4 regions of the Paraglaciecola psychrophila 170 genome follow, and region 4 is predicted to be linked to each of the others. Evidence: predicted binding sites of a transcription regulator. Region 4 holds the regulator's gene; each other region holds the start of a gene.

The links. Region 4 encodes LexA, which represses DNA repair genes until DNA is damaged. Its sites were predicted from a motif close to TACTGTATNNNNATACAGTA; they were not measured.
Region 1: C427_RS04780 (DNA topoisomerase III) is a predicted target of LexA. The motif match lies at 1,259-1,278, and genes of this name have one in related genera.
Region 2: dinB (DNA polymerase IV) is a predicted target of LexA. The motif match lies at 1,143-1,162, and genes of this name have one in related genera.
Region 3: recA (recombinase RecA) is a predicted target of LexA. The motif match lies at 754-773, and genes of this name have one in related genera.

The regions. Positions count from the first base shown of each region.
Region 1 is NC_020514.1:1,096,124-1,098,333, reverse strand. It holds gene C427_RS04780 (DNA topoisomerase III) at 1-1,247, opposite strand, end outside; gene C427_RS04775 (threonine/serine exporter family protein) at 1,699-2,210, opposite strand, start outside.
Region 2 is NC_020514.1:438,976-441,185, forward strand. It holds gene dinB (DNA polymerase IV) at 64-1,125, opposite strand; gene nqrM ((Na+)-NQR maturation NqrM) at 1,245-1,478, opposite strand; gene C427_RS01875 (FAD:protein FMN transferase) at 1,520-2,210, opposite strand, start outside.
Region 3 is NC_020514.1:1,510,961-1,513,170, forward strand. It holds gene mutS (DNA mismatch repair protein MutS) at 1-131, opposite strand, end outside; gene C427_RS06505 (CinA family protein) at 213-698, shown strand; gene recA (recombinase RecA) at 852-1,883, shown strand; gene C427_RS28145 (methyl-accepting chemotaxis protein) at 1,988-2,210, opposite strand, start outside.
Region 4 is NC_020514.1:5,196,211-5,198,420, reverse strand. It holds gene coxB (cytochrome c oxidase subunit II) at 1-202, opposite strand, end outside; gene lexA (transcriptional repressor LexA) at 539-1,162, opposite strand; gene plsB (glycerol-3-phosphate 1-O-acyltransferase PlsB) at 1,353-2,210, shown strand, end outside.

The DNA of each region.
Region 1 (2,210 bases), 1.3 Mb from region 4:
AGATAATTTCGGCAGATTAATGCATACACCTTGGCATCGTTACCAGAAAGATGATTGCTGGTTTTTTTAGTGGGAATAATGGCATGGTGAGCATCTACTTTTTTATCATTCCAAGCTTTTGATTTGCGCTTTAAATCAAACTGGGTTTGACTAAATAGACTACCTTGTTGACCCAAATGTTGGCTATTGCTCAAAATGGCAGCGTGCACATCTTTCGCCTCAACAAAATGACTAAGAGGTAAATAACGACAATCTGAGCGAGGATACGTAATGAGTTTGTGGCGTTCATATAAACCCTGGCAAATATCCAACACCTGTTGGGCACTCAAACCAAAGGCTTTACTGGCATCTATTTGTAAAGATGACAAATTATAAGGCAGTGGCGGTGCTGGTTTTTTATGCTCACGTTTCAGTTTTTTTACTTGTGCCGGTTGCTGGCTTATGCGCCCGGCAACGTTCTGTGCTAACGCTTGGGATAAATTTCGGCCTTGCTCATCAAGGTACTTGGCACACTGCTCACTAGGTTGCCACTTAGCTTTAAAATGCTCCCCTTTTTCTGTTTCTAAGCATGCCCATACTTCATAGAATGCTTTGCTAACAAAGGCTTCTATTGCGTTATCGCGTCGCACCACTAAACCCAACAGAGGTGTTTGTACTCGGCCCACCGATAACACGCCTTTATACCCCACTTTTTGACCTTGAAGGGTGTAGGCACGAGTCAGATTTATACCGTATAACCAGTCAGCTCGAGAGCGAGCCAGAGCAGAAGTAGACAAGGGGATAAATTCTCGATTACTACGCAATTTACTTAGGGATTGCTTTACTGCAGAGGGATTTAAATCATTAATTAAACAGCGCTGAATACTGTCTTTTTTGGCGCCAGTTACCCCTAAGAAATTAATCACTTCGTCAACCAGCAACTGACCTTCCCTATCAGGATCGCCAGCGTGAATGAGTTGCTCAGCTTGCTTAACCAAGGTGCGTAACACTCCCAGTTGTTTGGCTGTATTCTTTTTCACTGCAAGCTGCCACTGCTGGGGAATAATAGGCAGATGTTCATGGTTCCACTTTTTAAAAGCTGGGTCGTAAGCCTCTGGTTGTTGTTGTTCGAGTAAATGCCCAATACACCAACTCACTGTGTCGCCATTAGCCGCAGTAATGTACCCATCACCTTTTTTATGAGGCTTGGGTAATACATCGGCAATGGCACGACCTAAACTGGGTTTTTCGGCAATAAAAAGGCGCATACAATCAATTAACGTGTTTTTTTATACAGTAGTGTGTTTTTGTTTTTTCGGCAAGGTTTTATGCTCTCTGTGACTAAAACAAAAAGCTATCTACCACAGAAATCAAAGAGGCAGCATAAACCTGGTGCCGCACACAGAGGAAAGACAAAGATCATAACTAGGTTCCATTAAATAAATGGGAACTTAGATCGTTTCAGTACTGTGTTATTTCTTTTCCTCTGTGTCCTCGTTGTCCTCGGTGGTTTAAATTCTTTTGATTTTAAGGATGCCGCGCGCAGAGAAAAAGCAAAGACTAAAGATTTTTTCTACCACAGAGGAAAGACAAAGATCATAACTAGGTTCCATTAAATAAATGGGAACTTAGATCGTTTCAGTGCTGTGTAATTTCTTTTCCTCGTTGTCCTCGGTGGTTTAAATTATTTTAATTTAGAGTGTAACAATAAGCCTTATGTCACAGCGCTTTTCTGGTGGGCATTACTACGTTAGCGAATATTAACCCTGCCACCAGCGACATTAAGATCAAGAAGGTTTCCTGGCCTATGTGATCAGTCTTGATAATATCTTGGCCTGAGATAAACGAATTCAGTCCAATATAGGTTTTTGAACCTGGAACCAACACAATCAAACCGGGCATAGCAACTATGGTAGAGGGTGCATTAGCAATACGTGAAAACATATTAGCAAACACGCCAAGTGCAAATGCACCCACAAAAGCGCCCAGCCCGTTCTCCAGAAAACCAGAGCTCCAAGTAGATGCGGAGTAAGCAATAAAGGTTGAGGTTATTGCCCAGGGCACATGTTTCATGCGAGTACGAAATATCGCGACCAAACCCACACTCAGCATAAATACACCCAGCCAGTTGACCCAAAATGGTAGTGTAGCCGCCATTGCTAGCTCTTGTTGACCAAATAATTGATAGCCCAGACTCACCCCTAAAAAAGCACCAAAATACAGTTTAAATA
Region 2 (2,210 bases), 660 kb from region 4:
AATACGCTTCCTTGTTAACTTGAGGCAGAAATATCTGTTTATAGTGTAACGATTTGGAGGGATTTAGTCTGCTGTATGTGAAAACGAAAAAGCTAATTGTTGACTGTTTTCAGTTTCTGCTAAGGCAACATGTAGTCCCACCAATCTAATGCCTCTATTTGCTTGACGTGAAAGCCCTTTAGTTAATAATGTAAGAAAGTATTCTCTGTTTAATCGTTGGCATCTATGTTCAACGGTGGTTTGTTGAAAATCGTTGAATTTTAATTTTATGCCCTGACTTTGAATTTTAGATTTTGTTTTAGCTAAACGTTTTTCCAATAACGGAAATAGATCGTCGATCATTTTTATACAGTCTTCTTCTGTGCGAATGTCTTCGGCCAAGGTTCGCTCTACTCCTACAGATTTGCGCTGTCTGGCAAGACTTAGGTTTCGGTTATCGATACCATGGCTTCGATCCCAAATAACAGAGCCAAATTTACCAAAACGTTTGATTAAGTCCTCAAAGGGAAACTGACGCACGTCAGCACAGCTATACAAACCAATATTGTGTAACTTAGCTAAGGTGACTTTGCCCACACCAGGGATCTTACCTAGGGGTAACCCAATCACGAAATCGTCTAATTTTTCAGGAGTGATCACACATATGCCATTAGGCTTATTTTCATCACTGGCGATTTTTGCTACAAACTTACATGACGCCACGCCCGCTGATGCAGTGAGTTGAGTCTCTTGAAAAATAGTACGTCTTATATCTTCGGCAATTAATGTTGCGCTGCCTGAAAACAAGTCGCAATCAGATACGTCTAAATAGGCCTCGTCTAATGACAGCGGTTCTATTTTGTCGGTGTATCTACTGAATATTTCACGAATTTGTTCAGATATTTCACTGTATAAGGCCATCCTTCCTGGGGCTAATACCAAATCAGGGCAGAGCTTTATGGCGTGTGAAATGGCCATAGCTGAACGCACTCCAAATTTACGAGCTTGATAATTGCAGGTAGATATAACACCGCGCCTATCAGAACTACCGCCTATGGCTAACGGTACATTCCGATATTCTGGATTGTCGCGCATCTCAACGGCTGCATAATAGCAGTCCATATCGATGTGGATGATTTTCCTCAATATTGACCTGACAAAATAACTGTATGTATATTCAGTATTTTGCCGGATTGCTAGAATATATCAATATAAAAAAACGCCAGACTAGCTGACGTTTTTTTATATTGATTGTCAGTGCTAGTTTATAAAATTTGGTCTTTTTTCCATTCATCCAATTTTGTTTGTCTAGCTTGTTCTTTTTCCAAACGCATTTTTTTGCGATCGCACGGCTCAGGACAATCACAAGCTTTAGCAATACCCAAAGCGCCTAAACCACCACAACTACCGGCTATTGTTTTTTGCTGGAATATGTAACCGACAGACATAGCTACGACTACGACTAAAAAAAATACAAATGCGAGAATAAAGGTACTCAAAACTTGACTCCAATACTGTTTATTACGTTAATGATATTGTCTCAGTGAACAGTCACAAGCTGCGCAAACTTATTACTAGTATACTCGTTAAATCCGTCTTTTTCTTTAGTAATCAGTAATACTGCAATATCGTATTTGTCTGCTAATGCTAATGCCTTTTCCTTACCCATTACTATAAGAGCTGTGGCTAAACCATCAGCAGTCATTGATGACGGATGGATCACTGTTACAGATACCACGTTGTGCGTAATCGGGTAACCTGTGTTTGGATCAATCAGGTGAGAATAACGCACTCCGTCTTGTTCGTAATAAATTCGATAATCGCCAGACGTTGCCACCGCATTATCGCCAATACTAATGATTTCTTGTGCCGTGCGTTGTTCGGCTTCGGGTTTTTCAATAGCAATTTTCCATGCTTCACCTGAGGCTTTTACTCCTGACAACCGCATTTCTCCGCCTATTTCTACAAGTAAGTTTTCAATCTTATAGGTCTGTAAAAGCAGTGTAATCTGATCTACTGCGTATCCTTTAGCTATAGTCGATAAGTCGACGTATAGATTAGGATTTGTTTTACTGGCCCAAGTCGGCCCTATTATTAGTTTCTCTAGTCCAACTAATTGTCGAGTAGCCTGAATAAGTTTATCTGATGGAATTTTTTCAGGTCGGCTTTGCGGTCCAAATCCCCAAAGGTTGACCAAAGGACCTACTGTTACATCTAATAATCCACCACTT
Region 3 (2,210 bases), 1.7 Mb from region 4:
TCACCCATGCGGTAAAACAGCAATATGTCTGGATGTTCAGCCTTTATCTTTAAATATTGCTGCATCATAGGAGTGTGTGTTTGCAGCGCGGGGCTTATGGGTGTTTGCTCTGAAAAATTGTTCGATGGCATAATAGAGATTACTTTATTCTTTTTATCTGATGGCTGGCGTGACATATTCAACATTGGATATCACATATTTAGGTTGCCCATATGACTGAAGACATTACCCAATTAGCGCAACGTTTAGGAAATACACTTTCTACTAAAGGTTGGCAAATCTCTTGTGCTGAATCATGCACTGGAGGTGGGATAGGATACGCCATCACAAGTATTTCTGGAAGCTCAGCATGGTTTAAAAAAGGTTTTATCACCTATTCAAATGACGCTAAACAAGAACTCTTAGGGGTGAGTGAGGATACTTTAATTCAGTACGGAGCCGTATCGGCACAAACCGTCGAAGAAATGGCTGAAGGTGCTGCAAAAAACGCTAATGCTGAAGTGGCTATTGCTATTAGTGGTGTTGCAGGCCCTGACGGTGGTACACCCGATAAGCCGGTAGGCACTGTCTGGTTTGGTTTTTATATTAACGGGCAGAGCATCAGTCAAAAACTTCTGATTACGGGTAACCGGCAAGATGTTAGAATAAAGGCCATTGAGTTCGCTTTATTCAATACATTAATGTTGTTGCAAAAGTAAACAATGATGAAAAAAGGGCTTAGAATCCTAAAAATTATTTCTACATTTCACTTGTAACTGTATAACCATACAGTATACTTCGAAGCCTGTTACTGAATCATATTAGTGTTGAATAAAAAATTTTTAACACGTTTTAATCACAAGGACATTCTGATGGATGACAACAAAACCAGAGCGTTAACTGCTGCCTTAGGCCAAATCGAAAAACAATTTGGTAAAGGCTCTATAATGAGGCTGGGCGACAACAAAACCATGGACGTTGAAACTATTTCAACGGGCTCTCTTGGTCTAGATATCGCTCTCGGTGCTGGTGGCTTACCCTTAGGACGTATCGTTGAAATATACGGACCAGAATCCAGTGGTAAAACTACCCTGACTCTTGAAGTCATTGCCGAAGCACAACGTAACGGTAAGGTGTGTGCTTTTATTGATGCTGAGCATGCCCTTGACCCAATCTACGCCAAAAAACTGGGTGTAGATGTAAACGAACTTTTAGTGTCGCAACCTGATACCGGTGAACAAGCACTAGAAATTTGCGACATGTTAACCCGCTCTGGTGCAGTTGATGTGATAGTAGTGGATTCGGTTGCAGCGCTGACGCCTAAGGCTGAAATTGAAGGCGACATCGGTGATTCACACATGGGTCTTGCCGCCAGAATGATGAGCCAAGCTATGCGTAAGCTAACGGGTAACTTAAAGCATTCGAATACTATGCTTATTTTCATTAACCAAATCCGAATGAAGATTGGGGTTATGTTTGGAAGTCCTGAAACAACTACTGGCGGTAACGCCTTGAAGTTTTATGCTTCGGTACGTTTAGATATTCGCCGCATTGGTGCGGTTAAATCCGGCGATGAGATAGTCGGTAATGAAACCCGCGTAAAAGTAGTAAAGAATAAAATTGCCCCGCCTTTCAAACAAGCTGAGTTCCAAATCATGTATGGCGAAGGTATTAACAGCCTTGGAGAACTCATTGATTTAGGTGTCACCCATAAAATGGTTGAGAAAGCAGGCGCTTGGTATAGCTGCAATGGTGAGCGAATAGGCCAAGGTAAAGCGAATTCAATTGGTTACTTAAAAGAACACCCTGATATGGCTAAAGATCTTGATAAGCGATTAAGAGAATTGTTATTGTCAAAGCCAGTAGAAGCTGATGAAACTGTAAAAAAAGCAGACACCGAGTAATGTGAATATTAAAACTAAAAACCCCGCTAATTTAGCGGGGTTTTTTATACATTTTGAAAAGTAGGGAATTCTTAAATAATCAAAGAAAGTCTATAAAATTAAACTTAGTTCGTTAAATCATCTAAGATATTCATAAGTTGCATACTAGCTTGTTCCATTTTTTCGAAAGAGAGCAAACTTCCTTTAATATTACCATCTTGCAACTGTTTTAGAGCAGTAATACCATTTTGGTGAACTTCAGAGTGAGGTCTGTCGATTGCTTTAAAAGATGAACTTTTTTGATACTGACGTGATTGCTCACTGTTATACCATTGTCCTAATCTACAT
Region 4 (2,210 bases):
ATTTTCTGTGGAAATACATAGAAATAAACATAGCGATAAATACGCCGGCGCCAATCAAAACACAAATAACAAACATCAACATATGCATGTCATACACACCAGCACTGATGTCTGTCACGCCTTTAGTCATGTTTAACTGGTATTGCTCAATTTGATCTTTCGATTCAGCAAATACCGGCGCTGTCATCAATGCAGATAGCATAGTTCCAGTCCTGAAAAAAATTCTCTTCACATAGCACCTCATGTACGTCAAACGTACTTTTTATTTTTCACTGAAACATAAACATCAGAATAGAAACAACTGCCATCTTAGTTAATATTTAGTTAATTTATTGTTATTTTTTACTTCTGGGATGTTAAGGGTCGCTCATTTAATAGCGACTAGTCTAGCTTTTTTGCCTAAGTTACAACCAACTGATTATTTTTTAAACACAAAGTTGTTAAAAAATGCAAATGAAAGAGGGAAAAGGGATTCTAAGAGGAAAAAACAGATAAATATGAAAAAGCACATTATAGAGAATAATGCGCCTCGCAAAAATTACATCCAGTCGGCGTTTCGAATAACCCCCACTGCAATGCCTTCAATATTAAATGGCTGAGTCGCCAAATCAACCTTAATGGGAGAAAACGCTTCGTTTTCAGCATGCAGCAAAACCTGCCTGCCTTTTTTCTCGAGTCGCTTTACAGTAACCTCGTCATCGACTCTTGCGACTACCACTTGGCCATTGTGTACATCACTAGTGCGATGTACTGCTAATAAATCGCCGTCCAAGATACCGATATCTTTCATACTCATACCGTTTACTCGGAGCAAAAAGTCAGCACTGGGTTTAAACAAACTAGGGTCCACCCGATAATGACCTTCAATATGCTCTTGAGCCAGAATAGGTTCGCCCGCAGCAACCCGACCAATCAAAGGCAAACCTAACTCTTCGAGTTGGTCTTCAAGTGGTGTATTTAACTTAATACCACGAGATGTACCAGGTAAAATTTCTATTACACCTTTACGCGCTAGCGCTTTTAAATGTTCTTCCGCTGCATTAGCAGATTTAAAACCTAATTCCCGGGCAATTTCAGCGCGGGTAGGCGGCATACCGGTATTCAACATTGTATTTTTAATTAGTTGAAGTACTTCTTCTTGTCGAGCAGTTAGTGGACGCATAAACAGCCTGTTTTTTTATACAGTTAGTATGATTATATACAGTTATACTTAAATCTCAAATTTGTTTTATGCTTGCTGTGATATGTCTAAAATAAAACGGCAAACAAACTATAATCATTTTTATCAAAGTTAAACTGCTAGGAATGTCTGTGGTATCCTGCGCCAGATTTAATATCTGCGAGCGAAAAGTATGTTGTGGCTGCATAAATTGCTGTTAGCAATAGTGACGGTACCGGTAAAATGGTTAGTAAAAGTGAACAGCACTCCAAGCGACCTTGAGGCTGAATTAGGCATAGATAAAACCCGCCCTATTGTTTATTTGCTGCGCACCCGTTCGGTTACAGATCAAATAGTACTAAAGATGTCTGCGGTGGCATTAGGCTTACCTAAACCCACACTAAATCTGACTATTGGGGATCAACACCATTCTTCTTGCCTGTTTTTACAGAAACCAAAATCAGTATTAAACCGCAAAACAAAAGCGACTTCGATTCAAGAAGATGCGGCTAAACTATTTAGTCTTCACAGAAAAAATCCAGACCTCGATATTCAGATAGTACCCGTTTCTATACTTTGGGGTAGAGCACCAGATAAAAATACCTCAGGCTGGTCAGACGTCATCGCCAACCAAGTTTCTCCTAGCTGGCTGCGTAAATTTTTTATTGTGTTGTTTTTAGGCAGAGATAACTTTGTCTGTTACAGCAAAGCCGTATCTTCAAGGAAAATGCTGGAATTAAAAGGTAGTGACGAAGAAATCGCCCACAAACTTATCCGTGTTGCGGGTACACATTTTTATCGTCGCCATCAAACATTAACAGGTCCCAACATCCTTGAGCGCCATCAACTATATAATAGTGTTCTAGGTGCAAAATCGGTACGTAAAGCTATTGTTGAAGAAGCTCGCACCAAAAAATTAAGTCACCAACAAGCCAAACAACAAGCAAAAAAATACGTCAATGAAATTGCTGCCGATTACCGCCCAGGCATGATCAGATTGGTCGAGAAAATTTTAACTAAAATTTGGAATAAAATTTATAACGGTATAGAA